Regions from separate parts of the Mycolicibacterium sp. XJ870 genome, predicted to be linked through region 1. Evidence: predicted binding sites of a transcription regulator. Region 1 holds the regulator's gene; the other holds the start of a gene.
The links. Region 1 encodes HspR, which represses chaperone genes until heat shock. Its sites were predicted from a motif close to ANNTGAGTNNNNNNNACTCANNT; they were not measured.

Region 1 (16,075 bases):
TGCACCTGTGTCATGAGATGCGTGCCGAGCTGGTTCATGGCTTCTGCATCGCCGGCCCGCGCGGCTTTGAGCAGCCAGGTGCGCGCACCGGTGAGATCCTTTGGCTCCCAACGGTGAGTGAGCAGCAACGCCAGATTGATCATGGCGCCCGTGTCGCCACCGTCAGCAGCTTTGCGGTACCACCCGCGGGCGTCCGGTAGCTCCGCCTGATCCCAATGATTGATTGGTACGGAGCCGAGTCGTGCCAGGGCTTCGGCGTCGCCGGCGGCGGCAGCCTTGGCCCACCATCCCCGCGCGCCAGCGAAGTCCGGAGGCGTCTGACCGATGAGGAGGACTCCGACGTTGATCATGGCGTCGGTTCGTCCACGTTCGGCGGCCTGCTCCAGCCAGGTGCGGGCAGCGTCCGCGTCTGGTGGGTTTAATTTGGTCAGCAGCAGAAGACCGAGGTATGCCATGGCACGCGGATCGCCCGCCTTGGCGGCCTTCTCGTACCATGTCTGGGCTGCCGACAGGTCAAGAGGTTCCCAGTCGTTGCTGAGCAGGGATCCAAGGTTAGTCATAGCGTGAACGTTTCCGGCCGCGGCGGCCCGCTCCCACCAGTGGCGCGCCGCGATCACGTCGGGTGGGTCCGACCGGACTAGTAGGCATCCCAAGTTGGTCATGGCGTCGGTGTTGCCGGCCTCGGCCGCCCGTTCGTACCATCCGCGAGCCGCCGCACGATCGGGCGGATCCGTCTTTTCGGCGAGCAGTTTGGCGAGTTTGACCATGGCGTCGGTATCACCCATCTCAGCGGCCCTTTGCCACCACGTGCGAGCGGCCGACAGATCGGCGTCGTGGTCAGCGACAAATCGACCCAGTTGGACCATGGCGGCGGTGTTGCCGGCGGCAGAGGCCTGCTCGTACCACCTGCGGGCATGTGCTAGATCTCGTGGTTCATGATGCTCGGCAAGCGCGCCAAGGAAGTTCATGGCATCTGCACTACCGCCGTCTGCGGCCTTCTCCAGCCAGGCACGTCCCTTTTCGGGATGCGTTGGATCGCGGTGAAGCTCCAATATGCCCAGTAGGGGCATGACGGCAACCAAGCCTGTATCGGCGGCGCGGCCCCAGGCCTCGGCGGCCTCGGCGAGGCAGCCGCGCAGTAGCGCGACCATTCCGACGGCGAACAGGCCTACCGGGCTGGCATCTTGTATGGCCCGCTTCCAAAACCATGCGGGAATGGGACGCCTTGGGGGCGGGGTGTCATCGGCGGCGACGAGGTAGTCGAACGGACGGTAGCCGCGTTCTCCGTCGGGGAGCACCTGTGTGTCGATCATCGCCACCCGCCCCAGTCCGGCGGGCGGAGTCCGCGCAGTGACTATCGCCGCGAGGACCTCTGCGTGGTCAGTATCCAGATATGGCCAGCGGAGGAAGGCGGCCTCCTTGGCCAATTCGATCAGGGCGTGCTCCGAGATGGGATCTGGGCGACCGACGCGAGCCCAGTCAATCACCACTTCGGCCACGGCGCGCCGTAGTGGATCGGCGTGTTCGGCGTCGTCGTACTGCCGCAGCAGTTCAGGCGCTCCAGCCAACTCGGCGCCCAGTCCTGCACCAAGGCTCAAGCCCGGGTACGCACCTCGCGCCGCAGTGGTCTCGTCCTGGTCGTCGTTGGTAGAACCGAGTGAGATTTCGCACGCTTGCTCTAAGAGCATGCGTACTTCCCTGCTAAGTTCGCCACCGGCGCGAAGAAGTTCGCGTTCCTCAGATCGCAGCGTCGCGACCACTACGACACCTCCCGGTCGGGAAGTCAGGGCTGCTAGCCGCGATGTGGTCAGCGGATCGGTCGTGATGAATCGATTGAGGTCGTCGAGCCAAAGAACGACGGGATCTGGGCCGGATTGCCAATCGTGCCGGATGGCCAATCGGTCCAGGCTTCCTGGCAGCGGGATGACGAGGCGGCCTTGCGGCAGCACTCGGCGTAGTCCTTCGTACGCGGTTCGAGTCTTGCCCGCCTTCGACGGGCCAACCAGCACCACCATCGGGCCGCCATCGGTGGCGGCGGCGATGGCTCGGTCTAACCTCTCGTCGACGCCACCGGCAGTGCGACGCACATAGGGATCGTCCTGGCCATACCGTGTGCTGTCGCCCACCAGGGAGGTGGTGGCACCGATTCGGTAGGGATCCAGGTCGCGCACACGCGGAAGGTTGGCGTCCGCGCCGACCACTTCGAGCAAGGTGGTCAGGTCGGGCGTCGGCCCGGTGACTCCAGACAGTATTCCGTGCGGCAAGGCTAGCGTCTGGAGTGCCGACGCAGCGGGTTGGGAGGTCGTCGCAGACGCGGTGCCGCTGTCACTGTTGGCGTAAACGGTGAGGTGGATGTCGCGCCCAGCTTGGAAGTTGGCTGAACCTTTGCCCCCGACCTGCTTTTGGCTCATGATTTGACGATTAGTCCTGCCGGTCGCCTGCCCCGCCGTTGAATCGCAGGTCCCTGCCGGCTTGCCAATTTTGCGATCCCCGCCCGCCCCTTTGCTTCTGTCGGACAACAGTGGTGCGTTGCTCTCCGAGACTTCGGTGCTCCCAGAAGAATTGAGCGACGATGCCTATCAAGCCGACGGCCCCGAGTGAAATAAGAAGCCACTGTGGCCAAGAGTGGACCAAACCGAGGAGTCCCACCACGAGGGCGACTAGGGCTGCGGTCGCACCGCCTACGCGTGCCAAGCTGCCCATCTATCGCCTTTCGTCACCGTCTGCCATCGTAGTGGAACTTGGGTATTCGACACGACAGTCGGAGGGCGATGACTGCGCGAAAAAAAAGCGCAGTCACAAGGGTCGCCCGCGATGCCATCGCGGCCCCAATCGACGGTTATGGACATGCCTTGAATCAGTCTCTCCCGCGAGCAGACGCAAAAGTGCCCAATTCCACATGGGAAAGGGCACTTTCGCGTCTGCTCGCCGGGGAAATCAGCCCAGGACGAGCGACTCGCCGTCAGCGCTGACGTTGACCGGCACCACGTCGCCGTCGTGCACTTCGCCGGCCAGCAGCATCTTGGCGAGCTGATCGCCGATGGCCTGCTGGACCAGGCGGCGCAGTGGCCGCGCCCCGTAGAGCGGGTCGAAACCGCGCTCGGCGAGCCACTTCTTGGCCGGCAGCGACACCTCGAGGATGAGCCTGCGCTGCGCCAACCGCTTGGCCAACTGCTCCAACTGGATGTCGACGATCGACACCAGCTCCTCGGGTTTGAGCCCCTCGAAGATGATCACGTCGTCGAGCCGGTTGATGAACTCGGGCTTGAACGCCGAGCGCACCGCCGCCATCACCTGTTCCTCGGTTCCACCGGCGCCCAGGTTGGACGTCAGGATGAGGATCGTGTTGCGGAAGTCGACCGTGCGGCCCTGACCGTCGGTCAGCCTGCCCTCGTCGAGCACCTGCAGCAGCACGTCGAACACATCCGGGTGCGCCTTCTCGATCTCGTCGAACAGCACCACCGTGTACGGACGCCGCCGTACTGCCTCGGTCAGCTGACCGCCCTGGTCGTAACCGATGTAGCCCGGAGGCGCACCGACAAGGCGAGCCACCGAGTGCTTCTCGCCGTACTCGCTCATGTCGATGCGGACCATCGCACGCTCGTCGTCGAACAGGAACTCCGCCAACGCCTTTGCCAACTCGGTCTTACCGACGCCGGTCGGCCCGAGGAACATGAACGAGCCCGTCGGCCGGTTGGGGTCGGCGACCCCGGCGCGGCTGCGGCGCACCGCATCCGACACCGCGGCAACCGCGGTCCTCTGCCCGACGACGCGCTTGCCCAGCTCGTCCTCCATGCGCAGCAGCTTGGCCGTCTCGCCTTCGAGCATCCGGCCGGCCGGAATGCCGGTCCACGCCTCAACCACTTCGGCGATGTCGTCGGGGCCGACCTCCTCCTTGAGCATCACGTTCTCGCGTGCTTGGGCCACGGGCAGCGCCGCGTCGAGCTTCTTCTCGACCTCGGGGATACGGCCGTACCGCAGCTCGGCGGCCTTGGCCAGATCGCCGTCGCGCTCGGCCCGGTCGGCTTCGCCCCGCAAGGTGTCCAGTTGCTCCTTGAACTCACGGACGACGTCGATCGCGCTCTTCTCGTTCTGCCAGCGGGTGGTGAGTTCCGCCAATTTCTCTTTGTGGTCGGCCAACTCGGCGCGCAGCTTCTCCAGCCGATCCTTCGAAGCGTCGTCCTCTTCCTTTTCGAGTGCCATTTCCTCGATTTCGAGGCGACGCACGAGCCGTTCGACCTCATCGATCTCGACGGGCCGGGAGTCGATCTCCATGCGCAGGCGGGACGCGGACTCATCGACCAGGTCGATGGCCTTGTCGGGCAGGAACCGGGCGGTGATGTAGCGGTCACTCAGGGTGGCCGCGGCGACGAGCGCGGAGTCGGTGATGCGGACACCGTGGTGCACCTCGTAGCGATCCTTGAGTCCGCGCAGGATGCCGACGGTGTCCTCGACCGACGGTTCGCCGACGAACACCTGCTGGAAGCGACGTTCCAGCGCGGCGTCCTTCTCGATGTGCTTGCGGTACTCGTCGAGCGTGGTGGCGCCGACCAGGCGCAGCTCGCCGCGGGCCAGCATGGGCTTGATCATGTTGCCGGCGTCCATCGCCGACTCGCCGGTGGCACCGGCACCCACGATGGTGTGCAGCTCGTCGATGAAGGTGATGACCTGTCCGGCAGAGTTCTTGATGTCGTCGAGCACGGCCTTGAGCCGTTCCTCGAACTCACCGCGGTACTTCGCGCCGGCCACCATCGAACCGAGGTCCAGACTGATGACCGCCTTGCCCCGCAGGCTTTCCGGCACGTCGCCGGCCACGATCCGCTGGGCCAGGCCCTCGACGATCGCGGTCTTGCCGACGCCGGGCTCACCGATGAGCACCGGGTTGTTCTTGGTGCGACGGCTCAGTACCTGCACGACGCGACGAATCTCGGTGTCGCGCCCGATGACCGGGTCGAGCTTGCCCTCCCTGGCCGCGGAAGTCAGGTCGGTGGAGTACTTCTCCAGCGCCTGATAGCTGCCCTCGGGGTCCGGGCTGGTCACCCGCGCGCTGCCGCGCACCTTGGTGAACGCCTCGCGCAGTGCCTGCGGAGACGCGCCGTGCCCGGTCAACAGCTTGGCGACCTCCGAATCACCTGCGGGAGTGGAGCCTGCGGAACGACCCGAACCTCCAGCCAGGCCGACCATCAGATGCTCGGTCGAGACGTACTCGTCGTCCATCTCGGTCGCCAACTGCTGGGCGGTCGTGATCGCGGCCAGTGATTCGCGGGACAGCTGCGGCTGCGAGCTGGCGCCGCTGGCACTGGGCAGCTGATCGACCAGCCGTTGCGCCTCAGCACGAACGGTCGCGGGCTCGACACCGACGGCCTCCAGCAGCGGTGCGGCAATGCCCTCATTTTGGGTGAGCAGTGCCATCAACAGGTGGGCGGGTGTGATCTGCGGGTTGCCTGCGGTGCTGGCCGCCTGCAACGCCGAGGTCAGCGCCGCCTGAGTCTTGGTCGTCGGATTGAACGAGTCCACGACACCTCCCTTTGTGTATGGAAAATGCTTGTCGTGTTGTTCAACGCAGTCAAGGTTGAGTCTGTTCCGCTCAACTCTGATTAACTTCGAGCGGGCACAATCAGACCGTGCACATTGCCGTCGTCGCCGCATCCGCGCCCAGCCACATGTACCCGCACCTGGCGGTCGTCCGGGAGCTCGTCGACCGCGGCCACCGGGTGAGTTACCTGGTCGGCGGCCATCTGGCCTGGCTGGTCCACCCGACCGGCGCGGACGTCATCGAATGCACCTCGGTGTTGCCGGGCGCCCCGGGCGCACCCGAAGACTGGGACGAGAACGATCCCGTCAGCGGCATGCGGATGTTCCTCGATGAGGCCATCCACGTCCTTCCGCAGCTGCACGCGGCCCTCGACGACGACCGGCCTGACATCGTGCTCTACGACATCGGCGGCATGGCGGGCCCGGTGGCAGCCGATCACTGGGGCGTGCCGGCCGCGCAGTTGTCACCGAGCGAGGTCGCCTGGGACACCTACCACGACGACATGGCCGAGGTCCTGGACCCGATCCTGAACAGTCCCAGCGGCCTGACCTACCGCGAGGTCTTCGACGATTGGCTGGCGGATTCCCGATCGAGTCTGACCTTCGACGAGGTGACCGGCGTGCCAGGACGTTGTCTTGTGCTGATTCCGCGGGTGATGCAACGCCACGCCGACCGGGTCGGCGACCGCTACCGCTTCGTCGGGCCCTGTATCGACCCGCGCCGCGAAGATCTACGCGACTGGACCCCACCACCGGGCGACGGACCGCTGGCGCTGCTGGCGTTCGGCACGGCCTACACCCAACGCGTTGACGTGTATCGCAATGTCATCGACGCACTCGACGGGCTGGGCTGGCGGCTGGTCCTGGCGACCGGCCGAGCCAGAGATCTCGGCGAGGTACCGCCATGGGTGCAACTCCGCGACACCGTCCCGCAGCCCGCGGTCCTGCAGCTCGCGGACTGCTTCATCACCCACGCCGGCATGGGTTCGTGCACCGAAGGGCTGTGGTACGGCGTGCCCATGGTGGCCATTCCGCAGGCCGTCGATCAACCGGCCAACGCCGACCGGCTGGAGGCCGTCGGAGTCGGGCGGCACCTTTCGGCCCAGCTGCCCAGCCCCGAACAGATCCGGGACGCCGCGCTCGCCGTGTCGTCCGATGAGCAGGTCAGGTTGCGACTCAACGCGGTTCGTGACGAGATCCACGCCAGCGGCGGACCGGCCCACGCTGCCGACGCGGTCGAGGACATCGTGGCCGGGCGTTGGTGAGCCTGGATTACAGGTGCAGAGACCCGCGTCAGACGCTGACGTTCGACAACTGCCGGGCTACGGTCTACCCATGTCCGAATCCGGCTTCGGTGATTTCGAATTCGAGCGGAAGTTCTTCGTCCGTGAAATGCCCGCCGTGGCGGCATCGGACCCCTCACCTGTGCTGATCGTGCAGGCATACCTGTTCGCGTCCGACGGCTACGCGGTCCGCGTCCGGGTACAGGGCACTGCCCCTGCCGAATTGGACGCCGATCCCGGCCGTCTGGTGGAGGCGATGGACGAGGATTCGATCGGGACGATGACAGCGAAAGGCCCGGCCGTCGGAGGTACCCGCTACGAGGCCGAGCGTGAGCTCGACCCATTGGTCGCAGCGCAGATTGTGCGCAGGGCCGACCAGGTGGTCGCCAAGATTCGGTACTCGATGTGGCTGGGCGAGGACGGCTGGATCATCGACCGGTTCCTCGGCGGCAACGCGCCACTGGTGCTCTCAGAGGTTGAACGGGGCGGCCCCGTGGTCGATCTGGAGATCCCCGCCTTTTGTGCGACGGAGGTGTCCGAGGACGACCGATTCCGCAATGAATACCTGGCACACCAACCGTTCGGCACGTGGGCTGATGCATATCTGACCGAGCTCGACCGGCTCGGGCCCACGTTCGTCGACACCCTGGGCCGAAACCAGTTCGAACGCCGCTAAGTTCTGATCGACCGATACGACGAGAGGGTGGGCCATGCCGGATGTTTTGGTGTCGTTGCTGACGGAACTCATCCCGCTGGCATTGGTGGTGGCGTTGTCGCCGCTGTCGATCATTCCCGGCATCCTGGTCTTGCATACGCCACGCCCGCGACCCACCGGGCTGGCGTTCCTGTTCGGCTGGCTAGTGGGTCTGGCCGTGCTCGCCGCGATCTTCGTCATGGTCTCGGATCTGTTCGGGCGGCTCGACCAACCGCCGACCTGGGCGTCCTGGCTTCGTATCGTGATCGGCGCCGCGCTGATCGTGTTCGGCGCCTACCGCTGGCTCAACAGAAAGCACTCAGAGCATTCGCCGGCATGGATGCGCAGCCTCAGCAATATCAGCCCGGGCCGAGCCGCCGTCACCGCGATGGTCCTGACCATCGTCAACCCCAAGGTGCTGTTCGTCAGCGCAGCAGCGGGTTTGGCGATCGGCACCGCCGGTCTGGGCCGGACGGGTGCGTGGGCGTCGGTGATCTACTACGCCCTGGTCGCCGGGTCTACCGTCGCAATTCCGATTGTGGCTTATGCGATTTCGCCTGACCGCCTTGGCGCACCGTTGACGCGACTCAAGGAATGGATGGAACGCAACCACGCGAGCCTGGTCGCGGGGATCCTCATCGTGATCGGACTTCTGGTGTTGTACAAAGGCATTCACGCCCTATAGGTCGGGCAGGCCCAATTCCTCGGCGTCGGCGGTCAGATAGCGCGTCACCGCCGGCGCGATCAACCGCACCACCTCGTCCCCGGTCAGGGTCGCCAGTGGCGGCACCGCCATCACGTAGCGCAGCATCGCGGTGCCCACAAGGTTCGAGGCGGCAAGCATTGCCCGTAGGCGGGCCTGTTCGCCCCCGCCGAGCACACCGGACACCGTTGTCAGTACGTATTCCTGCATGAACGACCGGAACGCCTCATGGGCATCGGAGTTCGAGGTGGCCGACTGCAACATCGCGCGCATGCTGGCCGCGGTCTCGGGCGACTCCCAGATCTTCAGATACGTGCGCACCATGCGGATGCCGACCTCGTCGGCCGGGCCTTCCAGCGCGGCGACCAGCAGGCCGGGGTCGAGGATCAGCTGCAGCGATTCGCGGAACAGGTCCGCTTTCGACCCGAACAGGTAGAGCACCATCGACGGGTCGACGTGGGCGTCCTCGGCGATGGCCCGGAGCGTCGTCTTTTCATAGCCCTCCGTGGCGAAGCGCTCTTTCGCGGCGCTCAGGACCGCGTCCCGCGATACCGGATCGCCCTGCCTGCGGCCCCGCTTCTTCGCTGTTTTCCCTGGTGAAGCCATCCGCCGACACTATCATTTCAATAATCGTTGAAATACGGTTGGCACGGCGTTACGCTCAGCGCATCATTAATTCAACACTAGATGAAAAGGCAATCGCATGACCACGCAATCGCTACCCGCTCACGACACGACGTCCGAGCACGAGCCGCCGGCCGCCCTGCGCGCCATCGGCATCATCGCGGTGCTGACCGTCGCGATCGCACTCGTCGCAATCGCCTTCGCCCTACCGGCGTCGCGGTCCAAACCGCACGACGTGCCCATCGGCGTGGCGGGCCCGCAGGCCGCCACCAGTCAAATCGCCGAGCGGCTCGAACAGCAGGCTCCCGGCGCCTTCGCGGTCACCTTCTACCCGGGCGAGCAGGCATTGCGTGATGCCATCCTCAACCGGAATGTCTACGGGGGCATTGCATTGGGCCCTGACCGCCCAGCTCTACTGACTGCTACCGGCGCCAGCCCGGCCGTCGCGCAACTGCTCAACCAGATCGGGTCAGGCCTCGCCCAGCAGTCCGGTGCACCACTACGGACCGAGGATCTCGCCCCGCCCGCCGAGAAAGACCCGCGGGGCGCCGGGCTCGCCGCCTCGGCACTGCCCATCACGTTGGCCGGCATCCTGCCCGCGATTCTTCTGACGCTCGCCCTCAAACGCGAGGTGTGGACCCGGCTGGCCGCCGTCGTCGTGTTCTCCGGAGTCGCGGGCATCACCATCGCCGCGCTACTCTTCTTCGTCTTCGGTTCCATCGAGACGAATTTCTGGGGCGCGGCCGCCGCGCTGGCCCTCGGTGTGGCCGCAGCCGGCCTGTTCATGCTCGGCCTGGGGTCGCTGTTCGGCAAGGTCGGCCTGGCCTCAGGGGCATTGCTGGCCCTGTTGCTGGGCAACCCGCTGTCGGGGCTGACGACGGCACCGGAGATGCTGCCCAGCGGTTGGGGCCAGCTCGGCCAACTCTTGCCCCAGGGCGCCAGCGCCACCCTGCTGCGGTCCGCGGCATACTTCGACGGCGCAGGGTCCGCCACCGCCATCATTGTGCTGGGATGCTGGGCGCTCGCCGGGGCAATAATGGTGGTCACCGCCGCGGTGCGGCAATCCAGCAAGCGCGCGGTGCGGCAGCGCAGGTTGACGCGCGCATAGAATGCAGCCGCGTGGGGCTTGATGACCGGGATGCGCTGCAGCAACTGCAGCATGCCGTCGACCCACAAAACGGTTCCGGCGCGGTGATCCGCGACTTCTACACCACCTGGTTCGCCACCGACCTCTCGGCCCGTGACCTGTTTCCCCCGGACCTCGACAACCAACGCAGGGCCTTTGGCCAGGCCCTGACCTGGCTGTTCGGTGAGTTGATCGCCCAACGGGCAGAGGAACCGGTGGCGTTCCTCGCCCAACTTGGGCGCGATCACCGCAAATACGGTGTGACGCAACGTCATTACGACACCATGCAGGATGCGCTGTACACCGCGCTACGCAAACATTTCACCGCTGGGTGGACCGACAGCCTGGCCGAGGCCACCCACGACGCGGTTGCGTTGATCGTCGGGGTGATGCGCGGTGCGGCCGATGCCGAGCAATCGCCTGCCTACTGCGACGGCACCGTCGTCGAGCATCATCGGGTTACCCGGGACGTCTCGGTGATCCGGCTGCAGTTGGACCAGCCGCTCTTCTACCACCCCGGTCAGTACGTGACGGTCGAGGTCCCGCAGTGGCCACGCCGTTGGCGCTTTCTCAGCCCGGCGGTCCCCGCCGACCGCTCGGGAGCCATCGAATTCCACGTGCGATCGGTCCCCGGCGGCATGGTCAGCACCGCGATCGTCGGCGAAACCCGGCCGGGTGACCGCTGGCGGATCTCGAGTCCGCACGGCGGCATGCAGGTCGACCGCGACGGCGAAGACGTGCTGATGGTGGCGGGCAGCACCGGCCTGGCACCGCTGCGGACGCTGATCATGGATATGACGCTGCACGGTGTGAATCCGCGCGTGCACCTGTTCTTCGGCGGGCGCTTTCCGTGTGACCTCTACGACCTGAAAACGCTGTGGACGATCGCCTCGACCAATCCGTGGCTGTCGGTGACACCGGTATCCGAATACAGCACCGACCCACCGTGGGCCCGCGACTACCCCGACGTCCAGCCACCGCGCGGCCTGCACGTCCGGCAGACCGGCCAGTTACCCGAAGTGGTCACCCGATACGGCAGCTGGGGCGACCGCCAGATCCTCATCTGCGGCGGCCCTGCCATGGTCGAGGCGACGAAGGCCGCGCTGATCGCGAAGGGCGCGCCACCGGAACGCATTCAGCACGATCCGCTGACGCGCTGACCGTGACAAACTTGGGCAATGGCCGGCTACCAACCCGTCACGCTGCGTGACCCCGCCTCATCGCTGTGTGCCACCTACGTACCGGATGCGGGAATGGTCTGCACCTCCGTGGCCGACGACGGTGTCGAGTTCCTGGGTCAGCGCCGCGGACTACAGGCGTACATCGCCGACGGCAAGACGCTGGGCATCCCTATTCTGTACCCGTGGGCAAATCGGCTCAGCGCCAACACCTATGACGTCGACGGCACCGCGGTCACGCTGACCCCGGGTGTCGCAGGGGTGCGTGTCGACGAGCGTGGCTCGCCGATTCACGGTGTGCTGGCGGCCAACCCGGGTTGGCGGGTCACCGAGCAGTCCGAGAACACGCTCGTCGCGACGCTGGATTGGGGCGCGATGCCCGACCTGCTCACGACGTTCCCGTTCCCGCACCTGCTGACCATGGCGGTGACGCTCGCCGACCACACCCTGACGGTGGACACCACCGTGACGCCGTCGGCGGCAGCGGCGGTCCCGTTGTGCTACGGCTATCACCCGTACTTTCAGCTTCCGGATGTCCCCCGTGAAGACTGGCAACTACAGACACCGACCATGCGGCATCTACCGGTGGACGATCGGGGCATTCCGACCGGTAAGACGTCGGAGTGGGCCGGCGGAACCGAGCAACTGGGCGGTAGGCAGTTGGACCACGGATTCGATCAGGTCCCAGACGGTGCGCAGTTCTCGGTCTCGGGTGGCGACCGCCGCATCGACGTGACGTTCCACCGCGGCTACCACGCCGCGCAGCTCTTCGCACCCCGCAGCGACGACGTCGTGTGCTTTGAACCGATGGCCGCACCGACCGACGCGCTGCGTCGCGGGACCTATCCGACCGCGGTCCCCGGAACGCCTGAGACCGCTACCTTCTCGATCATGGTCGGCTAGCGGCTGCCCCTCCTCGGCTGCCACAGGACGACCGCCTTGGACGCCATCGCAACATCGTGGCGTTGGCGGGCGGCACTGAGCTGCTCTACTTGCTGAGTCAGCTCGGCCACCCGGGCACGCAGCGCGTCGACCTGATTGGTGAGCTCGATGATGCGCTTGATGCCGGCCAGGTTGACGCCCTCGTCCTGGGAGAGCCGCTGCACCTCACGCAGCAGGTCGACATCGCGCTCGGAGTAGCGCCGCCCGCCGCCGGAACTGCGCTGCGGGCTGACCAAGCCGAGGCGGTCGTAGGTGCGCAGGGTCTGCGCATGCATGCCTGCCAGCTCGGCTGCCACCGAGATCAGAAACGTTCGGGCTTCCTCTTTTCGCTTACTCATAGGTTGCCTGCCCATCCGGCCCGTGGGTCGAATCCGCTGGCCCGTTCGGCTTTCGCGTAGGCCTCAAGGGCTTCGGCCGCTTCGCCTTCCAGGTTCGGCGGCACAGCGACCTTCACCGTGACCAACAGGTCCCCGTGGCCACCGGAGCGCTTGGGGACGCCACGTCCGCGCACCCGCAGGATCCGGCCGTCCGAGGTGCCCTTGGGTACCCGCACGCCGACTTTGCCTTCCAGTGTCGGCACGGAAAGTGTTGTCCCCAAGGCCAATTCGTGGAAGCTCACCGGCACGCTGACTGTCAGGTCGTCACCGTCGCGCCCGAACACCTTGTCCGGCCGCACATGCACGGTGACATAGAGGTCACCGGACGGCGCGCCGCGCAGCCCGGCCTCACCCTGGCCGGGCAGGCGAATGCGTTGGCCGTCCTCAACACCCGGCGGGATCCGCACGTTGATGGTGCGGGTCCGTGTCGTGACACCGGTACCTTGGCACTCGCCGCAGGGGTGCTCGATGATCGACCCGCTGCCCCGGCACTCGGTGCACGGTTCGGAGAAGCCGAACGCCCCCTGGTTGCGGTTGATCACCCCGGAGCCATTGCAGTTCGGGCATACCTTCGGGCTGGTGCCCGGCCGCGCACCGCTGCCATGGCAGTTGGTGCACGGTGCCGGACTGGTCAGCCGCAGCGGCATGGCCACGCCCTTGGTGGCTTCCAGGAACGACAACTGGGTTTCGGTTTCCAGATCGTTGCCGCGGCGCGGCCGGCTGGGCCGGGCTTGCGCGCCCCGACCGAACAACCCACCGAAAAGATCGCCGATGTTGGCGCCACCGGCCTGGCCGGCCGCGTCGAACAGGTCGCCGAGGTTGAATTCGCCCCCGTCGGTGGTGAATCCACCACCGCCGAAGTTCCCGGCGCCCGGGTTGAACCGGCGGCCGAAGCCGCCGCCGGCGAACAGCCGCCGGGTTTCGTCATACTCCTTGCGCTTCGCGGGGTCCGACAGAACACTGTTCGCCTCGGACACCGCCTTGAACCGTTCTGCGGCTCCAGGCTCGGAGTTCCGGTCGGGGTGCAGTTCGGAGGCCAGTTTCCGGTAGGCCTTCTTGATCTCGTCGGCGCTGGCGTCAGAGGAGACGCCGAGTTCTTTGTAGAAATCCTTTTCGACCCATTCGCGTTGGGCCATGCTGCGTCACCTCCTTGCCTCTAGTTGTTCTGTCTAGTTGTCTGATTCTGCGGTCTGCGGACCGCCGGCGTCAGTGTTATCCGTGGGTTCGGCCGCTGTGTCGACCTCTTCCGGCACGGTGTCGACCACGCCGACCATGGCGTGGCGGACCACCTGTTCGCCGACCTTGTAGCCGCGGCGCATGACGGTTCCGACGACGGGATGCGTTCCCTCGCCCTCATGCTGCACGGCCTCGTGAAGCGATGGGTCGAACTCGTCGCCCTCCTCGCCGAACCAGGAAAGGCCCAGGCTCTCAAGAGCATTGACGAGCTTGTCCGCGACCGACTTGAGCGGCCCGGACTCCAGGTCGCCATGGCTGCGGGCCCGATCCAGGTCGTCGAGCACACCAAGCAACTGGGTGACGACGGTGGCCTTGGTGCGGTCCGCGGTGGCCTGCTGATCGCGCAGCGTGCGTTTGCGGTAGTTGTCGTACTCGGCCTTGACCCGCTGCAGTGTGGCCTTGAGTTCGGCGACCTCGTCGCTATCGTCCGCCAACTCCACGGCGTCGGCCGCGGCCGGCGCCGCCCCCTCGGGGGTCGGCGCCGACTCGCGAACCTCACCGGTGTCCGGATCGATGCGCCGTTTGTCGGTGATGGTCACCGGCTCGTGCGAATCGTCTTGACTCACTTGTTCTCCCGGTCATCGTCAACAACTTCGGCGTCAACCACGTCGTCGTCCGAGCTGGCGGAACCTCCGCCTGCCCCGGCGCCGGCGCCGCCGCCGGTCTGCTCGGCCTGGGTGGCCTCGTAGATAGCTTGACCCAGACCCTGGCTCTCGACACCCAGCTTCTCCATCGCGGACTTGATCTCGCCGATGTCGGTGCCTTCCAACGCCTTCTTGGCATCGGCGATCGCGGCATCGACCTTGGTCAAGGTGTCCTCGGGGACCTTCGAACCACCCTCGGCTTCGCGCTGTTCCTTGACGAACTTCTCCGTCTGGTACACCAGCGACTCGGCCTGGTTACGAACGTCGGCCTCTTCTCGACGCTTGCGGTCCTCCTCGGCGTGGGCCTCGGCGTCCTTGATCATCCGGTCGATCTCCTCCTTGGACAGGCCGGAGCCTTCCTGGATCTTGATCGTGTTTTCCTTGCCGGTGCCCTTGTCCTTGGCGGTGACGTGCACGATGCCGTTGGCGTCGATGTCGAACGTGACCTCGATCTGCGGCACGCCACGCGGGGCCGGCGGGATACCGGTCAGCTCGAAGGAGCCGAGCAGCTTGTTGTGCGAAGCGATTTCGCGCTCACCCTGGAACACCTGGATCTGCACCGACGGCTGGTTGTCGTCCGCGGTGGTGAAGGTCTCACTCCGCTTGGTGGGGATGGTGGTGTTGCGCTCGATGAGCTTGGTCATCACGCCGCCCTTGGTTTCGATACCGAGGCTCAGCGGGGTGACGTCAAGCAGCAGAACGTCTTTCACCTCACCCTTGAGCACACCGGCCTGCAGGGCAGCACCCACAGCGACGACCTCGTCCGGGTTGACGCCCTTGTTGGGCTCCTGGCCGCCGGTCATCTCCTTGACCAGTTCGGAGACCGCGGGCATCCGGGTGGACCCACCCACCAGCACGACGTGGTCGATCTCGGACACCGAGATACCGGCGTCCTTGATCACCGACTGGAACGGCTGCCGGGTGCGGTCCAGCAGATCCTGCGTGATCTTCTGGAACTCGGCGCGCGTCAGCTGCTCGTCGAGGAACAGCGGGTTCTTGTCCGAGTCGACGGTGATGTAGGGCAGGTTGATCGAGGTGCTCTGGCTGGAGCTGAGCTCGATCTTGGCCTTCTCGGCCGCTTCACGCAGCCGCTGCATGGCCATCTTGTCCTTGGTCAGGTCGATGCCTGAGGTGCTCTTGAACTTGTCGACGAGCCACTCCACGATCCGGTCGTCCCAGTCGTCACCGCCGAGGTGGTTGTCACCCGAGGTGGCGCGGACCTCGACGACACCGTCGCCGATCTCCAGCAGCGAGACGTCGAACGTGCCGCCACCCAGGTCGAACACCAGGATGGTCTGTTCCTTCTCGCCCTTGTCCAGGCCGTAGGCCAGGGCGGCCGCGGTCGGCTCGTTGACGATGCGCAGCACGTTGAGGCCGGCGATCTGGCCGGCTTCCTTGGTGGCCTGACGCTGAGCGTCATTGAAGTAGGCGGGCACGGTGATGACCGCGTCGGTGATGTCCTCACCGAGGTACGCCTCTGCGTCACGCTTGAGCTTCATCAGCACGCGCGCGCTGATCTCCTGCGCGGTGTACTTCTTGTCGTCGATTTCAACGGACCAGTCGGTGCCCACGTGTCGCTTGACCGAACGGATGGTCCGGTCGACGTTGGTCACGGCCTGGTTCTTGGCGGGCTGGCCGACCAATACCTCGCCATTGCGCGCGAACGCGACAACCGACGGGGTGGTCCGGGAGCCCTCGGAGTTCGCGACGACGACAGGGTCGCCGCCTTCCAG
Region 2 (16,075 bases), on a different contig from region 1:
CCGATCGCGGCGTCGTGCGCATGCCGCCTCGGCTCGCCCGCGTAAACTCCGGCTGTGGCCATCAGCGATGACGACCTCCGGCATCTGCGCAGGTGCGTCGAGCTCGCCGGCGAAGCCCTCGACGTCGGCGACGAACCGTTCGGCTCGATTCTGGTCGACGACTCCGGCCGGACGCTGTTCGAGGACCGCAATCGGGTCAAGGACGGCGACGCCACCCAGCACCCCGAGTTCGCGATCGCCCGCTGGGCCGTCGGGCATCTGGAACCCGGACAACGGGCAGCCGCGACCGTCTACACCTCCGGCGAACACTGCCCGATGTGCTCGGCCGCGCATGCGTGGGTGGGATTGGGCCGCATCGTCTACGCGACCTCGTCCGCACAATTGAGCGGTTGGCTGGCCGAATGGGATGCACCGTCGGCACCGGTCGCACCCCTGCCGATCACCACTGTGGCTCCCGGCGCCGAGGTCGACGGACCGGCTCCCGAACTCGCCGAGGCCATGAAAGCGTTGTACGTAAAGAAGTTTCGGGCATGACAGGGTCCTCGCGCAAGCGCTCGTCCGCGACAGGGTCCTCGCGCGAGCCGGCATGGGTGACGCACGCCATCTGGTGGCAGGTGTATCCGCTGGGTTTCGTCGGCGCGTTCCCCGCTGACCCCGCGCCGACGCCCGACCAACACCGGTTGCGCCGAATCGTCGAATGGCTGGACCACGCAGTGGAACTCGGCGCCTCCGGCGTCGCGCTCGGCCCGGTGTTCGAATCCCGCACCCACGGCTACGACACCACCGACCATTTCCGCATCGATCAAAGGCTTGGCGACGACGCCGATTTCGATCACCTGATCACCGAGGCGCATCGGCGCGGGCTGCGGGTCCTGCTCGACGGCGTGTTCAACCATGTCGGCACCGATTTCGGCAGGTACCGCGAAGCCCTCGAGGGTGGCGGCGACCATCCCGCGTCCACGTGGTTCCGCCGCCGCGGCGCGCAGTCGGGGTTCGACACGTTCGAAGGCCACGGCGAACTGATCGCGCTCAACCACGACAACCCCGAGGTGGTGGAGTACACAGCCGGCGTGCTGCGGCACTGGCTGGGCCGCGGCGCCGACGGCTGGCGACTGGACGCGGCATACGCGGTGCCCGACCGGTTCTGGGCACAGGTACTGCCGACGGTGCGCCGCGAATTCGGCGACGCCTGGTTCGTCGGCGAGGTGATCCACGGCGACTACCCTGCGACGGTCCACGCCGCGACCTTCGATTCGGTCACCCAGTACGAACTCTGGAAGGCCATCTGGAGCGCGCTGAACGACGGAAACTTCCACGAACTCGACTGGGCGCTGCAGCGGCACAACGACTTCCTGGAAACCTTTGTGCCGCTGACGTTCATCGGCAACCACGACGTCACCCGGATCGCCAGCCAGCTGGAGAATCCGCAGCATCTCGAGCACGCGCTGGTCATCCTGCTCACCACCGGCGGGACACCGAGTGTCTACGCCGGCGACGAATCGGCCTATCGCGGGGTCAAGGAGGACCGCCGCGGTGGCGATGATGCGGTTCGTCCGGAATTCTCCTCTCCCCCAAGCGATTCGGATTCTCCGGGCGCCGACATGCGGCGGCTGCACCAGTACCTCATCGGAGTACGCCGCCGTCATCCATGGCTGCACACCGCGACCACCTCGGCGGTTGCGCTGACCAACACGCAGTACGTATACCGAACCGCCGGCGACACCGGTGCACTGCTGGTGGCGCTCAACATCGACGATGCGCCGCTGCGGCTGTCGCTCCCGGAGCTGGGTGTGCCGTCCGGGCAGGTGATCTCCGGTTCGGGGGCTCCGCCGCAGGATGTGGTTTCCCAGACCGAGGTGCCCCCGCATGGCTGGCTGATCATCGAGCCACGCTAACCAAAAAGTTCTCCCCAGCGGTGTCGTCGCCAACTGACGCACGCTAACGTGAAAAAGGTCTATGACCTCACCCACTGAGCCTACGACCCGCACCGAAACCGTGACTGCGCCGAAACCGAGGAGTCCCCGGCGCGGTGTGCTGTCCAGGGTCAGCATCCAATCGAAGCTGCTGGTGATGTTGCTGCTGACCAGCGTCTTGTCGGCCGCCGTTGTGGGGTTCATCGGTTATCAGTCCGGACGTGAGTCACTACGCGACTCGGTGTTCGACCGGCTCACCCAGATCCGCGAATCGCAAGCCCGCCATCTCGAGGCGACCGTGGGGAACCTGACGAATTCGATGGTGGTTTACACCCGCGGCGCCACCACTGAAGACGCGATGCGCGCGTTCACCGCCGGGTTCGCCGAACTCGGTGGCGCGAATATCGGCCCGCCGCAGCAGCAGTCACTGGTCGATTACTACACCGACAGGTTCGCCCCACCGGGCAACGGGGCCGGCGCCCCAGAAGTCGACGTCGACGCGCTGCTGCCGCAATCCAATGCACAGCGGTATCTGCAGGCCCATTACACAGCGCCCGTCGAAGACCGCGACGCCGCGCTGAAGCTCGACGACGCCCGCGACGGCAGCGCCTGGTCGACGGCGAGCGCACGGTACAACCAGTACTTCCGGGAGATCGTCGACCGATTCGAATTCGAGGACGCCCTGCTGATCGACTCCCGGGGCAATGTCGTCTACTCCGCGTACAAGGGCGTCGACCTCGGCACCAACATCCTCAACGGTCCGTATCGCGGCAGCAACCTGACCGGTGCATACCGCGAGGCACTGAATTCCAACTCGCTCGACCACGTGTCGGTCACCGATTTCGGCGACTATCAGCCCTCCGAGGAGCCGGCCGCCTGGATGGTCTCGCCCGTCGGCCCGGCGGCAGGCATCCAGGGTGTCCTCGCGCTGCAACTGCCCATCTCCAAACTCAACCGCGTGATGACGTTCGGCGGGCAATGGGAGGCCGCCGGCCTGGGCAAGACCGGCGAGACGCTCATCGTCGGGCCCGACGAGTTGTTGCGGTCCGACTCCCGGATATATCTCGAGAACGCCGAGCAGTACCGCGAGAACGTCGTGCAGGCAGGCACGCCGGCCGACGTCGCCGACCAGGCGATCCGCCAGCACGGCACGACGCTGGTGCAGCCGGTCGCCTCGGAGGCGGCGAGTCTGGCCCTGCAGGGACAACGCGGGACATTGATCGGCACCGACTATGAGGGTCGCGAAACCCTTCAGGCGTATGCACCGGTCGACCTGCCCGGTCTGAACTGGACCATCGTCGCGAAGCTCGACACCGCGGAAGCCTTCGCTCCGGTGGCGACATTCACCCGGACCCTGGTGCTGTCGACTGCGGTGATCATCTTCGTCGTCTGTATCGCCGCGCTGTTGTTGGCGCGGCTGTTCGTGCGGCCCGTTCGGCAACTCGAGGCGGGGGCACGCCGGATCAGTGCCGGCGACTACGACGTCACGCTGCCCGTCGTTTCGCGCGACGAGTTCGGCGACCTCACCCACACGTTCAACGAGATGAGCCGGAACCTGCGGATCAAGGAGGAGCTACTCAACGAGCAGCGCCAGGAGAACGACCGGCTGCTGCTGTCCCTGATGCCCGAACAGGTGGTGCAGCGTTATCGCGAGGGCGAGGAGACCATCGCTCAGGACCATCAAGACGTCACGGTGATCTTCGCCGACATCGTCGGCTTGGACGCGCTCGCCAACGACTTGTCCTCCGACCAATCGGTGTCCATCGTCAATCGGCTGGTCCGGCAGTTCGACGCGGCAGCGGTGAACCTGGGTGTGGAGAAGATTCGCACCCTGCACAACGGCTACCTGGCCAGCTGCGGACTCAACGTGCCGCGGCTGGACAATGTGCGACGGACCGTCGACTTCGCCATCGAAATGCAGCACATCATCGATCGATTCAACGGCGAGAGCGGCAACCACCTGAAGCTGCGTGCGGGAATCAACACGGGCACGGTGACCAGCGGACTGGTTGGCCGAACCAGCCTGGCCTACGACATGTGGGGCGCCGCAGTCAATCTCGCCTATCAAGTGCAGAGCGGGTTCTCCGAGCCGGGCGTGTACGTCACCGGCAAGGTGTTCGAGATCATGCGGGACTCAAGACAATTCACCGCGGCGGGCGATATCACCGTGGACGGACGTAGCGAGCCGGTCTGGCGGCTGTCGGAGCGGCAGTGATGAGCGAGCTGTTCTCGGCGCCGTGGTTCTGGTGGGCTGTTGCCATCGCGGTCGGACTGCCGATGGCTTTGGTCTGCCTCACCGAATTGCACAACGCTCTGGTTCGGCGGAACAGTTATCTGGCGCGGCCGGTGAATCTCATCCGCAACTATGTGCTGCCGCTGGGCGCATTGTTGCTGCTGCTGGTCAAGGCCACCGAAGTGGCGACCGAGGCGACGGCGGTGCGGATCGTCGCAACCGGGTTCGGGTTCGTGGTTCTGGTTCTGTTGTTGTCCGGGCTCAACGCCACGCTGTTCCAAGGCGCGCCGGAGGGCAGTTGGCGCCAGCGCGTGCCATCGATATTTCTCGACGTCGCGCGGTTCGTGGTGATCGCTGTCGGCATCGCGCTCATCTTCGCCTGGATCTGGGGAGCCAATGTCGGCGGGTTGTTCGCCGCGCTCGGGGTCGGGTCCATCGTCTTGGGTCTGGTCCTGCAGAACTCCGTCGGCCAGATCATCTCCGGGTTGCTGGTGCTGTTCGAGCAGCCGTTCCAGCTGGGCGATCTGGTGGCCACCCGGTGGCTCCCGGGCGGCCGAGTCGTCGAGGTGAACTGGCGGGCAACGCATCTCGATTCCGGAAGCGGCGTGTACATACTGCCCAACTCGCTTCTGGCCACTGAGTGGTTCATCAACCTGAGCCTGCCGCGCGACGGCCGCTCGATGGAAGTGGTCACGATCTTCTCCACATCCGATCCCCCCGACCGGGTGTGCGCTGTGCTGACGAGGGTGGCCGGACTGCTGCCGCAGTTGCGGCCCGATGCCGCACCGGAAGTCGCCAAGGGCGCCGCCGGGGAATACACCACGACGATCCCGCTGCGAAGCGCCGGCGCGGACGCCGCTACGCGCTCAACGTTCCTGCGCTGGTTGTGGTATGCGTCCCGACGGGCCGAGTTGCATCTCGACGACGCCGAAGACGGCTTCCCCGACCAGGAGGTAGCCGAGGACGCGCTGGCCGTGATGCGGCAGTCGCTGCGGATCGGGCGGACCGATCAGGAGGCGCTGCTCCCCCACATCCGGATCGTGCGCTACGGCGCCGACGAAACCGTGCAGTTCGCCGGTGAGGTGCCAAGCCACATGACATTCGTCGTGACGGGCCGGGTGCGTCTCACAGCGACCACCGACAGCGACGCCACCGTGGGCATTCGCACCCTCGAGCGCGGTGACTACCTTGGCCAGACCACGTTGACCCGCGAACCCGTGATGGCGTCGGCCCGAGCGCTCGAGGAACTCACCGTCGCCGAGGTCGACCGTGAACATATCGAGGCGCTGGTCCTGCGAAATCCGTTGCTGTTACAGGAGATCGGGCGCGCGATCGAAGAACGTAAAGCCACCGTCCAACGGGCGCTGGCCCTGGCCGGCGATTGACGGCCGTCGAGATCTCGGTGACGTCACGGCGCGGTGTCGGCGCCGAGCCTTAATCGTTAGCCAACCGCGATCGGCACATGCGGCGTTGTTACGTGTGTGACTGGTGTGGCAAGTGGTTCACTTTGCTCGCAAAGCAGCGGCAATTGCTTGTGGCATGCGATGAAAGGTGGGTTGGTTGCCGTTATGAAGTTCCTCAAGAGCGTGATGTGGCTGCGCCGGTTGGTGGTCGGGGCCCTGGCGGCGCTGATGCTGCCTGGTCTGATCGGGTTCGCCGGGGGGTCGGCGAGCGCTGGAGCATTCTCCCGGCCAGGCCTTCCGGTCGAGTACCTCGACGTCTTCTCCCCATCCATGAACCGCAACATCCGGGTGCAATTCCAGGGCGGTGGCCCGCACGCGGTTTACCTGCTCGACGGCCTGCGGGCCCAGGACGACTTCAACGGCTGGGACATCAACACCCCGGCATTCGAGTGGTTCCACGGGTCGGGGCTGTCCACGATCATGCCCGTCGGCGGCCAGTCCAGCTTCTACACCGACTGGTATCAGCCGTCCAAGGGCAATGGGCAGGACTACACCTACAAGTGGGAGACCTTCCTGACCCAGGAACTGCCTGCGTGGCTGGAAACCAATCGCGGCGTGTCGCAGACCGGCAACGCGGTGGTCGGCATTTCGATGGCCGGCAGCGCGGCCCTGACGTACGCGATCCATCACCCACAGCGGTTCATTTACGCCGGAACACTTTCGGGATTCCTCAATCCGTCCGAGGGTTGGTGGCCGATGCTGATCGGGCTGTCCATGAACGACGCCGGTGGCTTCAACGCCGAGAGCATGTGGGGACCGTCGACCGATCCGGCCTGGAAGCGCAACGACCCGATGGTGAACATGGCTCAGCTCGTCGCCAACAACACCCGGATCTGGATCTACTGCGGCACCGGAACCCCGTCGGATCTGGATGCCGGCACGTCCGGCGGCAATCTGATGGCGGCGCAGTTCCTCGAAGGACTCACACTGCGTACCAACGTCACGTTCCGCGACAACTACATTGCGGCGGGCGGCACCAACGCGGTCTTCAACTTCCCGCAGAACGGTACGCACGCCTGGAACTACTGGGGTGCACAGTTGCAGCAGATGAAGCCCGACATCCAGCGGGTGCTGGGCGCTCAATCCGTCACCTAGAGATCCACCCACCCAGGGAGCCTGCCGTCCACCCCCGACGGCAGGCTCCCTGCTTTGGCGGGCAGTTGACTCTGCGGGCACGGTCTCGGCTACTCGAACTTTCGCGCCGTACGCGCAGAGCGAACGCCGGCCACCGCGGGAACAAACGGACGCCAGCCAAGGTTGAGCGCATCAGACTGAACTTTGGAGGTTTGATGTCCGATCCAATCGCAGTGCCCGTCCTGTTTGTCAGCGAGCCGATTCTGCTGCCCGGAATGGTGGTGCCGATCGAGCTCGATGACGCCGCCCGCGCCGCGGTCGACGCCGCCCAGGCGACCGACACCGGAAAACTCCTGATCGCCCCGCGTCTGGACGACCGCTACCCCACCTACGGTGTCCTCGCCTCGATCGTGCAGGTCGGCCGGATGCCCAGCGGTGGCGCGGCCGCCGTGGTGCGCGGTGAACGGCGCGCCCACATCGGCTCCGGCACCACCGGGCCGGGCGCGGCGCTGTGGGTGGAGGTGACCGAGGTCGCCGACGGGCCTTCGGACGACGAGACGAAAGCGCTCGCCGCCGAATTCAAGAAGCTGCTGCTGGCGATGCTGCAGCGCCGCGAGGCCTGGCAGATCGTCGACGTGGTCAACAAGATCACCGACCCGTCCGCGCTGGCCGACACCGCGGGTTACGCGTCCTACCTGACCGACGTGCAGAAGCGTGAGCTGCTGGAAACCGAGGACGTTTCGGTGCGCCTGCGCAGCCTCATCGCCTGGACGGGTGAACACCTGGCCGAGGTCGAGGTGAACGACAAGATCGCCGAGGACGTCCGGTCCGGGATGGACAAGCAGCAGAAGGAGTTCCTGCTGCGTCAACAGTTGGCGGCGATCCGCAAGGAACTCGGCGAGGGTGAGCCCGAGGGGTCTGAGGATTACCGGGCCCGCGTCGAGGCTGCCGACCTGCCCGAGAAGGTACGCGAGGCCGCACTACGCGAGGTCGGCAAACTGGAGCGGTCCAGCGAGCAGAGCCCCGAAGGCGGCTGGATCCGGACCTGGCTGGACACCGTGCTGGACCTGCCGTGGAACGTGCGGACCGAGGATTCGACGGATCTCAAGGGCGCACGCGAAATTCTGGACGCCGACCACCACGGGCTCGACGACGTCAAGGAACGAATCGTCGAATACCTGGCTGTGCGGTCGCGTCGTGCTCAGCGCGGCATGGCCGTCGTCGGCGGACGCGGGTCCGGTGCGGTGATGGTGCTGGCCGGGCCTCCCGGCGTCGGCAAGACGTCGCTTGGCGAGTCCGTCGCCCGGGCCTTGGGCCGCAAGTTCGTCCGCGTCGCCCTGGGTGGGGTGCGTGACGAGGCCGAGATCCGCGGCCACCGGCGCACCTACGTCGGCGCACTGCCGGGCCGCATCGTGCGGGCCATCGGCGAGGCGGGATCAATGAATCCCGTTGTGCTGCTGGACGAGATCGACAAGGTGGGCTCGGACTACCGCGGCGACCCTTCGGCTGCCCTGCTGGAGGTGCTGGACCCGGCGCAGAACCACACGTTCCGCGACCATTACCTGGATCTGGACCTGGATCTGTCCGACGTCGTGTTCCTGGCGACGGCCAACGTGATCGAGAGCATCCCGTCGGCCCTGCTCGACCGCATGGAGTTGGTGCAGATCGACGGGTACACCGAGGACGACAAGGTGGCGATCGCCCGCGACTACCTGCTGCCGAGGCAGCAGGAACGCGCCGCACTGTCACAGGACGAGGTCACCGTGACCGACGCGGCGCTGCGCAAGATCGCGGCGGACTACACCCGTGAGCCTGGCGTACGGCAGTTCGAGCGACTGCTGGCCAAGGCGTTGCGGAAGGTGACGACGAAGCTGGGCACCCGCACGCGCGGAGGACCAGCAGACGCGACCGAAACGTTGACCATCGACGAGCCGAATCTCGTTGAGTACCTGGGTCGGCCACGGTTCACCCCAGAGTCCAGCGAGCGGACCGCGGTGCCCGGCGTGGCGACCGGCCTGGCCGTCACCGGCCTGGGCGGCGACGTACTCTACATCGAGGCGAACTCGAACGAGGGTGAGCCCGGGCTGAAGCTGACCGGTCAACTGGGCGATGTGATGAAGGAGTCCGCGCAGATCGCGTTGTCCTACGTGCGCGCCCACGCGTCGGAACTCGGTGTCGACCCCAAGACGCTCGACCGGCAGATCCACGTGCACGTGCCCGCGGGCGCAGTTCCGAAGGACGGTCCGTCGGCCGGTGTCACGATGGTGACGGCGCTGGTGTCCATGGCGACCGGCAGGCAGGTGCGCGGTGACGTCGGCATGACCGGTGAGGTCACGCTGAACGGCCGGGTGCTGCCCATCGGCGGGGTCAAGCAGAAGCTGCTGGCGGCTCAACGTGCGGGTTTGTCAACGGTTTTCATCCCGCAGCGCAACGAGCCCGATCTGGACGACGTGCCGGCCGAGGTGCTCGAGGCCCTGGAGGTCAAGCCGATGACCGATGTGGCCGACATCATCGTGCAGGCACTGGAGCCTGCCGGGGCGAAGGCGGCTCAAGCGGCCTGACCAAACTCCACGAGCGTGCGGGTTTGTTGCTGGCGACACGGCGTGTTGCCCGGCAGACCCGCACGCTCGGCGGAAGGACGCCAACAGCCTGCCGCCGAAGTGAACTGAGTTTCCCCGCCACCTGATCGGGTATGCGCTCCGACATGTCCAACACACACCGGGACGTGGTTCGCCGGCTGTTGAGCACCGCAGGCAAGACCTATGCCGAGGATGCGGGCATTCGGTTGGCGGACAAGCCGATGCCGCTGTTCGAACTGCTGGTGCTGTGCATGCTCGCGAGCAAGCCGATCGACGCCGGCATCGCGACCCAAGCCGGCCGCGAACTGTTCGGCAGCGGCTTGCGGACGCCGAGGGCAGTACTCGAGGCCGATCGATCGGACATGATCCGCGCATTCGGTCGCGCTCATTACGTGCGCTACGACGAAAGCTCGGCAACCCGGCTGGCGGACATCGCCACGGTGGTGACCAACCGCTACAACGGTGACCTGCGCCGGCTCGCCTCCGAAGCCCAGCAGGACATCGGTGCGGTGAAACGGCTTCTGAAGCAGTTCAAGGGAATCGGTGATACCGGAGCGGACATCTTTCTGCGCGAGGTACAGGACACCTGGACCTGGGTGCGGCCGTACTTCGATGATCGGGCCCTCGGTGCGGCCCACGATTTGGGCCTGCCGAGCGATCCGGCCGCACTGGCGAAGCTGGCTCCGAGCAACACCGCACCGCTGGCCGCCGCGCTCGTGCGCACGTCGTTGGATGACGAGCTGCGCGCTGAGCTCACGCGGCACCCCGCTGATGCCAACGCCTGAGTTCGGACAATCTGACCCGTTTACCCGACCCACCGCAGAATCATCATTAACATAGGGGCGCCTGGCAACGTCGGTGAGAGGTGAATCGGTTACATGCTGACCGCAGTACGCAAGATCCTCGGTTTTCAGATGACGATCGCGGAATGGATTGGCACCGCGATCATCCTCGGCGTTCCCTATCTGATCATCGGGATGATCTGGTCAGTGACCCATACCGGCCACCTCGCGGGGCTGGACGGTGCCGATGCGGTGGTGTCGTTCCTCGGCTCGATCGTGTCGTGGCCGGTGCTGCTGTTCACCAACGTCTGTATGAGCTGACGGGCGCGCAGATGTCTGTCGGGGACGACACCCGCGCCACCCGGATCTGGGTCAACAGGCGCACCGCGCGCTGGGACGACGGCCCCGTCACCGTCGCTGATGCGATGGATTTCTGGTCTTTCGCCGCCGGAGCCGCCAACGTCATCATGCAGATGTCCCGGCCGGGAGTCGGGCACGGAGTCGTCGAGAGCAAAGTGGATTCGGGAAACCTGCTGAAGCACCCCTGGAAGCGGGCCCGCACCACGTTCCAATACCTCGCCGTGGCGATCCTCGGCCGGCCCGAGGATCGCGTCGCGTTCCGTGACGCCGTCGACGTAGCGCACCGGCAGGTGAAGTCCGGACCGACAAGTCCGGTGAGCTACAACGCATTTGACCGAGACCTGCAGATGTGGGTGGCGGCCTGCCTGTTCGTCGGGCTGGAGGACACCTACCAGCTGCTGCGCGGGGCGCTGACCCCCGAGCAGGCCGAACAGTTCTACGCGTCGGCGGCCACGCTGGGCACCACGCTGCAGGTCACCGCGGACCAGTGGCCGCCCACCCGAGCTGATTTCGACGTGTATTGGGATACCGCATGTGAGCAGGTGGCCGTCGACGACGTCGTCGCGCAGTACCTGCGCGACCTGGTGAACCTGAAGATGGTCAATCCCCTGCTGCGGATACCGTTTCGGCCGCTGCTGAAGTTCCTCACCGCGGGTTTCCTGGCGCCGGTTTTCCGCGACGCGCTCGGCTTCGGCTGGGGGCGCGGGCGCCAACGGCTGTTCGAGTGGTTGTTTCTCCTGGTGGCGTTCGGCAACCGGTTCCTGCCGATTTTCGTCCGGCAGGGCGGTAGCTATCTGCTCCTGGCCGACGCGCGCCGCCGGGCTCGAACCGGCCGCCCGCTGATCTGAACGGGTGGTGAATCGAGTGCGACGGATTCTGAGTCATAAGGTCAGCGTCGAGCAGCTGATCGAAACACTGCTGTGGCTGGCCATTCCGTACATCGTGATCGGCCTGGTGTGGACCTTCCTCCACCCCGACCAGGTGCAACTCATCGAAAGCGAACTCCTCACACGGGTACCTGCCGGCGCCAACCTGGTGGCATTCGGCCAGGTGACCGTGTTGTGGCCGATTCTGCTGATCGGCGGCGAGGTGTGCGTAGCGATCTGAGACTGTTGGTTAAGGTCGAGCGTCGTGAAGGCTTGTGCGGTCCTCGTCGCAGCGGCAGCGGTGCTCCCCGGATGTACGTCCGGCACCGTCATCAACACCGGCGACACGCCGCAACACAGCCCGCCCAGCTCGGCGACACCCATCCCCCAGTTCGGCACCGCGAACCTGGTGAACGCCGCCGACTATGCCGCCCAGGTCGAGGGTCGAACCGGCTATTACTTCAGCACGCCCAGTGGACGCTGGCAGTGCGCGATCCTCCCGCACGACCGGGCGGGCTGCGAGTCCGCGAACGGCGAGAGCATCGGCATCGCCGGAGCGCCTGAAGTGGTGGTCGACGGCGAAGCCACCGCCGCCAACGCGATCGTGGTTCATCGCGAGAACGAGGCCGCGTTGATCGTGCTGCCGCAGTCCCAATTCACCCTGGCATCCGCAAAGGCCCTACCGTTCGGCAAAGTGCTTGCGGTCGCGGGGTTTCGGTGCAACGTGCAGGAAGAGACGGGGGTGTCCTGCGTGCGGGAATTGACCGGCAAAGGTTTCACGTTCTCCGGTGACGGCTACACACTCCGATACACCGACGTCCCATAGCGCAGGCAGATGATCCGGATCGGCACCTCGGGCTGGTCATACGACCACTGGAACGGCGTGCTGTATCCAACCGGCACGCCGGCCTCGGCGCGATTGGCCCGCTACACCGAGGAGTTCGGCACCGTCGAACTGAACGCCAGCTTCTACCGATGGCCCCGGGACACCACCTTCGCCGGCTGGAAGCAACGGCTACCCGACGGATTCACCATGTCGGTCAAGGCACACCGGGGTTTGACGCACTACCGCAGGCTGGGCTCACCGGAGCCGTGGATCGAACGGTTCGACCGCTGCTGGACCGCGTTGGGCGATCGCAGTGAAGCTCTCCTGGTCCAGCTCCATCCAGGCGTTGCGCGTGACGACGACCTGCTCACCGATTTCCTGTCGCAGATGCCCGACCGCATCCGGGTGGCCATGGAGCTGCGGCATCCCTCGTGGAACGACCCGGCCGTCTACACGCTGCTGCGCCGGCACGGCGCCGCCTACGTCGTCATGAGTGGGCCGGGATTGTTGTGCGAGCCGGTGGCCACGAGCGATCTGGTCTATGCCCGCTTGCACGGACCCGAGGACCACGCGATGTACGCCGCGTCCTACCCGGACGACCAGCTGCAATGGTGGGCCGACCGGATCGCCCACTGGGAGGGCGAGGGCCACCGCGTCGTCGTGTACTTCAACAACGACCTCGGCGGTCACGCCATCCACAACGCCCGAACACTCAAGCGGCTGCTGGCGCGCGAGTAGGCTGAGTCGGCATGACCACGCCATCCACGTTTGCGATCATCGGCGGCGGCCTGGCCGGCGCCAAGGCAGCCGAGGCGCTGCGGGACAACGACTTTGACGGTCATGTAGTCCTGTTCGCCGCGGAGGAGCACCTGCCCTACGAACGCCCGCCGCTGTCCAAGGAATATCTGGCGGGCAAGAAGACCCTGCAGGATTTCACCGTCGACCCCGCGGCCTGGTACCGCGATCACCACGTCGAACTCAGGCTGGGCACCGAGGTGTCGGCCGTCAATCCAGCTGAACACACCCTCACGCTGCCCGACGACAGCACCGTGCGGTACGACAAGCTGCTGCTGGCCACCGGATCGGCCTCGCGGCGCCTGCCGATCCCCGGCGCCGACGCGGCTGGTGTGCACTATCTGCGCACGATCGACGACGCCGTTGCGCTGAACTCCGCCCTCACCGAAGGGTCCTCGCTGGCGATCGTGGGCGCCGGATGGATCGGGCTTGAAGTCGCGGCAGCGGCCCGCGAGCGTGGCGTCAACGTCACGGTGGTCGAGACCGCACGACTGCCACTGCTCGGTGCGCTCGGTGCAGAGGCCGCCGAGGTGTTCGCGGGCCTGCACCGCGAACACGGCGTGAATCTGCGGCTCGAGCAGACAGTGGAGGAAATCTCCACCAGCGGGGGCACCGCAACCGGCCTGCGCCTCGGCGATGGCTCCACCGTGGCCGCCGACACCGTTTTGGTTGCGGTGGGCGCGGCACCGAACATCGGGTTGGCCGAACGCGCCGGGCTCTCCACTGCCGACGGCGGCGTGCTGGTCGACGCCGCCCTGCGAAGCAGCGATCCCGACATCTACGCGGTTGGTGACATCGCCGCTGCCCAGCATCCGTTGTTCGGTGTGCGGATCCGCACCGAGCACTGGGCCAACGCCCTCAAACAGCCTTCGGTGGCAGCAGCCGCAATGATGGGAAAGCCGGCCGAGTATGACGAGCTGCCCTATTTCTTCACCGACCAGTACGACCTCGGCATGGAGTACGTCGGCCATGCGCCCGATTACCAGCGCGTCATTTTTCGCGGCGATGTTGCCGCGCGGGAGTTCGTCGCGTTCTGGCTCGACGCCGAGGACCGGGTGCTCGCCGGCATGAACGTCAACGTGTGGGATGTGCTCGACGACGTCAAAGCCCTGATCCGGTCGCGTGTCGCGGTCGACCCCGGCCGCCTGGCCGACCCGACCCGACCGTTGAACGCGGGGTAGCTGGGCCGGGGAAACCGACTGCGGTTCAACTCCGCTGCGGTTCAACAATATTGTCGTCTTCGCAGGAGTTCGCTGTAACGTGCATGGGGCGCCGACGGACGCGCAGCGTGCGGCGCCGACCCGCGCCAGAATGAGCCGACAGCGGCAGCAAGGGGTGTCCATGGAATGTCTTCCGGCCGGCGTGGAATACCCGATGACGGCAGGAAGGTGACTCAGTGAGCGTTGCCCCCGACGAACTGACCGGCACCGAACAGGCGGTTCTGCTGGTGCTGATGGCGGAGTCACGACCGGTGCCCAACCCGGAACTCGATCGGCTCGGGCCGAAACTGGACAAGCCCGGGCGTGAGCGCCTCAACCGGCTCGGCCTGATCGAGACGACCACCGGCCGTCCGCTGGTTCACGAACTGACCGACTCCGGATGGGCACTGTGCCGGGAGTTGTTCGGCGCCGAGACGCCGCCGCGGCCCTCCGGACAGGGCAAGGCCCTCTACACGGTTCTCAAAGGCCTGCGCCGCTACTTCGACCGCGCCGAGCTGGTACCTGCTGACGTGTTTCTTCCAGCCGACGACACCCCCGCTCCACCCGCTTCCGCCGCGGGCGCACCGCCGCCGGACGCACAAGTGCGTGCGGCCTACGCCCGGCTGACCGATCACGCGGGCGGCTGGGTAAGCCTCGCCGACCTGCGTGAGGCAGTAACCAGCCTGCCCCGCAACGACGTCGACGCAGCGCTGATAAGTCTCTACCAGCAGCCTGGCGTCAGCCTCATCCCTGAGGAGAACCAGAAGGTGCTGACCGACGCCGACCGCGCCGCCGCCGTACGGATCGGCGACCAGAACAAACACCTGATCGCAATCGAGTCCTGATGGAACTTCAACAACGCGAAGCGCTCAGCGCGCTGCGCCTCACCTGGGCGCCCACCGCCGACGACCTGTGGCATTCGCAGGGCGCACTACATGTCAGCGGTCTGCACGACCGGCCGATGGCAGACGTCATGGCCGCATTCGGCGACGCGGCGCGAGAAGCCGATTCCAGCCCGCTCGGGGTGGTGGTGCGCGGTCCGGCCGGGTCCGGCAAGTCCCACCTGCTCGGGCAGGTCCGCGAACAAGTGCAGACCGCCGGTGGATTCTTCTTCCTGGTCGAACTGCTCGATGCGGCCAGTTTCTGGCAATCCGCCCGGGCGGGCATCCTGGAAAGCCTGGGACGGCCGGGGTCCGAACGCGAAACCCAGCTCAAAGACCTGCTGTGGGAACTGTCCTCGGTCGCCCACATCTCGCGCGCCAATCGCCGCGCGATCATCGGTGACGACGAGCTCACGCCGGACATCCTCACCGACTTCGTCAATGCCCTGCACAAGGCGCGTCGTCAAACGGTCAAGCGTGCCCACCACACGCTGCGCGCGATGGTGCTGCTCGGTGCGACAGACCTCGAACTGCAGGACATCGGCGAGGCCTTCCTGACCGCCAACGACGACTTCGGCCGCGGTGAACGGGACGGCTGGGGCCTGCCCACGCCCACCCTGACACCGCAGGAATCAGTGCGCGACATCTCCCGGCTGATCGCCCTGGCCGGGCCGGCCGTGCTGGCCCTCGACCAGATAGACACGCTGCTGGCGCAGTCCCCGCAACGCACCGACAACGGCGGAACGTTCTCCGGGCCCGACAACCGGGACCTGGAACATGTTGCGCACGGGCTCATGTCGGTTCGGCAGACGATGCGCCGTACCGTGCCGGTGGTCGCCTGCCTGCCCGCCGCGTGGGAGGCGATCCAGGACCGGGCCACCGCCACCGTGCACGACCGGTTCCGGGCTACCGCTCTGTTGGAGGGTCTGCCGACCCCCGACGTCGGCCGCGCAATCCTGGAGCGCCGGTTCACCGCCAGCTACAACGCCGTGGGCTACTCCGCCCCGTATCCGAGTTGGCCCATCCTGCCGTCTGCATTCGACGAGGCCACGCAGTACACCCCGCGGCAACTGCTCAAGCGCGCCGACGCCCACGTCCGCCGCT

Region 2: lon (endopeptidase La) is a predicted target of HspR. The motif match lies at 6,865-6,887, and genes of this name have one in related genera.

What each region holds. Positions count from the first base shown of each region.
Region 1 covers NZ_JBEFTI010000011.1:124,426-140,500, forward strand. Annotated here, with positions in the region: gene ABQF30_RS27825 (tetratricopeptide repeat protein) at 1-1,898, opposite strand, end outside; gene clpB (ATP-dependent chaperone ClpB) at 2,938-5,517, opposite strand; gene ABQF30_RS27835 (macrolide family glycosyltransferase) at 5,625-6,800, shown strand; gene ABQF30_RS27840 (CYTH domain-containing protein) at 6,871-7,494, shown strand; gene ABQF30_RS27845 (GAP family protein) at 7,529-8,197, shown strand; gene ABQF30_RS27850 (TetR/AcrR family transcriptional regulator) at 8,192-8,821, opposite strand; gene ABQF30_RS27855 (ABC transporter permease) at 8,919-9,947, shown strand; gene ABQF30_RS27860 (FAD-binding oxidoreductase) at 9,959-11,125, shown strand; gene ABQF30_RS27865 (aldose 1-epimerase) at 11,144-12,046, shown strand; gene ABQF30_RS27870 (heat shock protein transcriptional repressor HspR) at 12,043-12,423, opposite strand; gene dnaJ (molecular chaperone DnaJ) at 12,420-13,598, opposite strand; gene grpE (nucleotide exchange factor GrpE) at 13,632-14,264, opposite strand; gene dnaK (molecular chaperone DnaK) at 14,261-16,075, opposite strand, start outside.
Region 2 covers NZ_JBEFTI010000012.1:61,071-77,145, forward strand. Annotated here, with positions in the region: gene ABQF30_RS28475 (tetratricopeptide repeat protein) at 1-45, shown strand, start outside; gene ABQF30_RS28480 (nucleoside deaminase) at 55-534, shown strand; gene ABQF30_RS28485 (alpha-amylase family protein) at 531-1,895, shown strand; gene ABQF30_RS28490 (adenylate/guanylate cyclase domain-containing protein) at 1,957-4,128, shown strand; gene ABQF30_RS28495 (cyclic nucleotide-binding domain-containing protein) at 4,128-5,531, shown strand; gene ABQF30_RS28500 (esterase family protein) at 5,715-6,704, shown strand; gene lon (endopeptidase La) at 6,899-9,244, shown strand; gene ABQF30_RS28510 (HhH-GDP family DNA glycosylase) at 9,388-10,047, shown strand; gene ABQF30_RS28515 (hypothetical protein) at 10,141-10,365, shown strand; gene ABQF30_RS28520 (oxygenase MpaB family protein) at 10,377-11,252, shown strand; gene ABQF30_RS28525 (hypothetical protein) at 11,269-11,511, shown strand; gene ABQF30_RS28530 (hypothetical protein) at 11,536-12,096, shown strand; gene ABQF30_RS28535 (DUF72 domain-containing protein) at 12,106-12,834, shown strand; gene ABQF30_RS28540 (NAD(P)/FAD-dependent oxidoreductase) at 12,846-14,072, shown strand; gene ABQF30_RS28545 (hypothetical protein) at 14,288-14,935, shown strand; gene ABQF30_RS28550 (helicase HerA domain-containing protein) at 14,935-16,075, shown strand, end outside.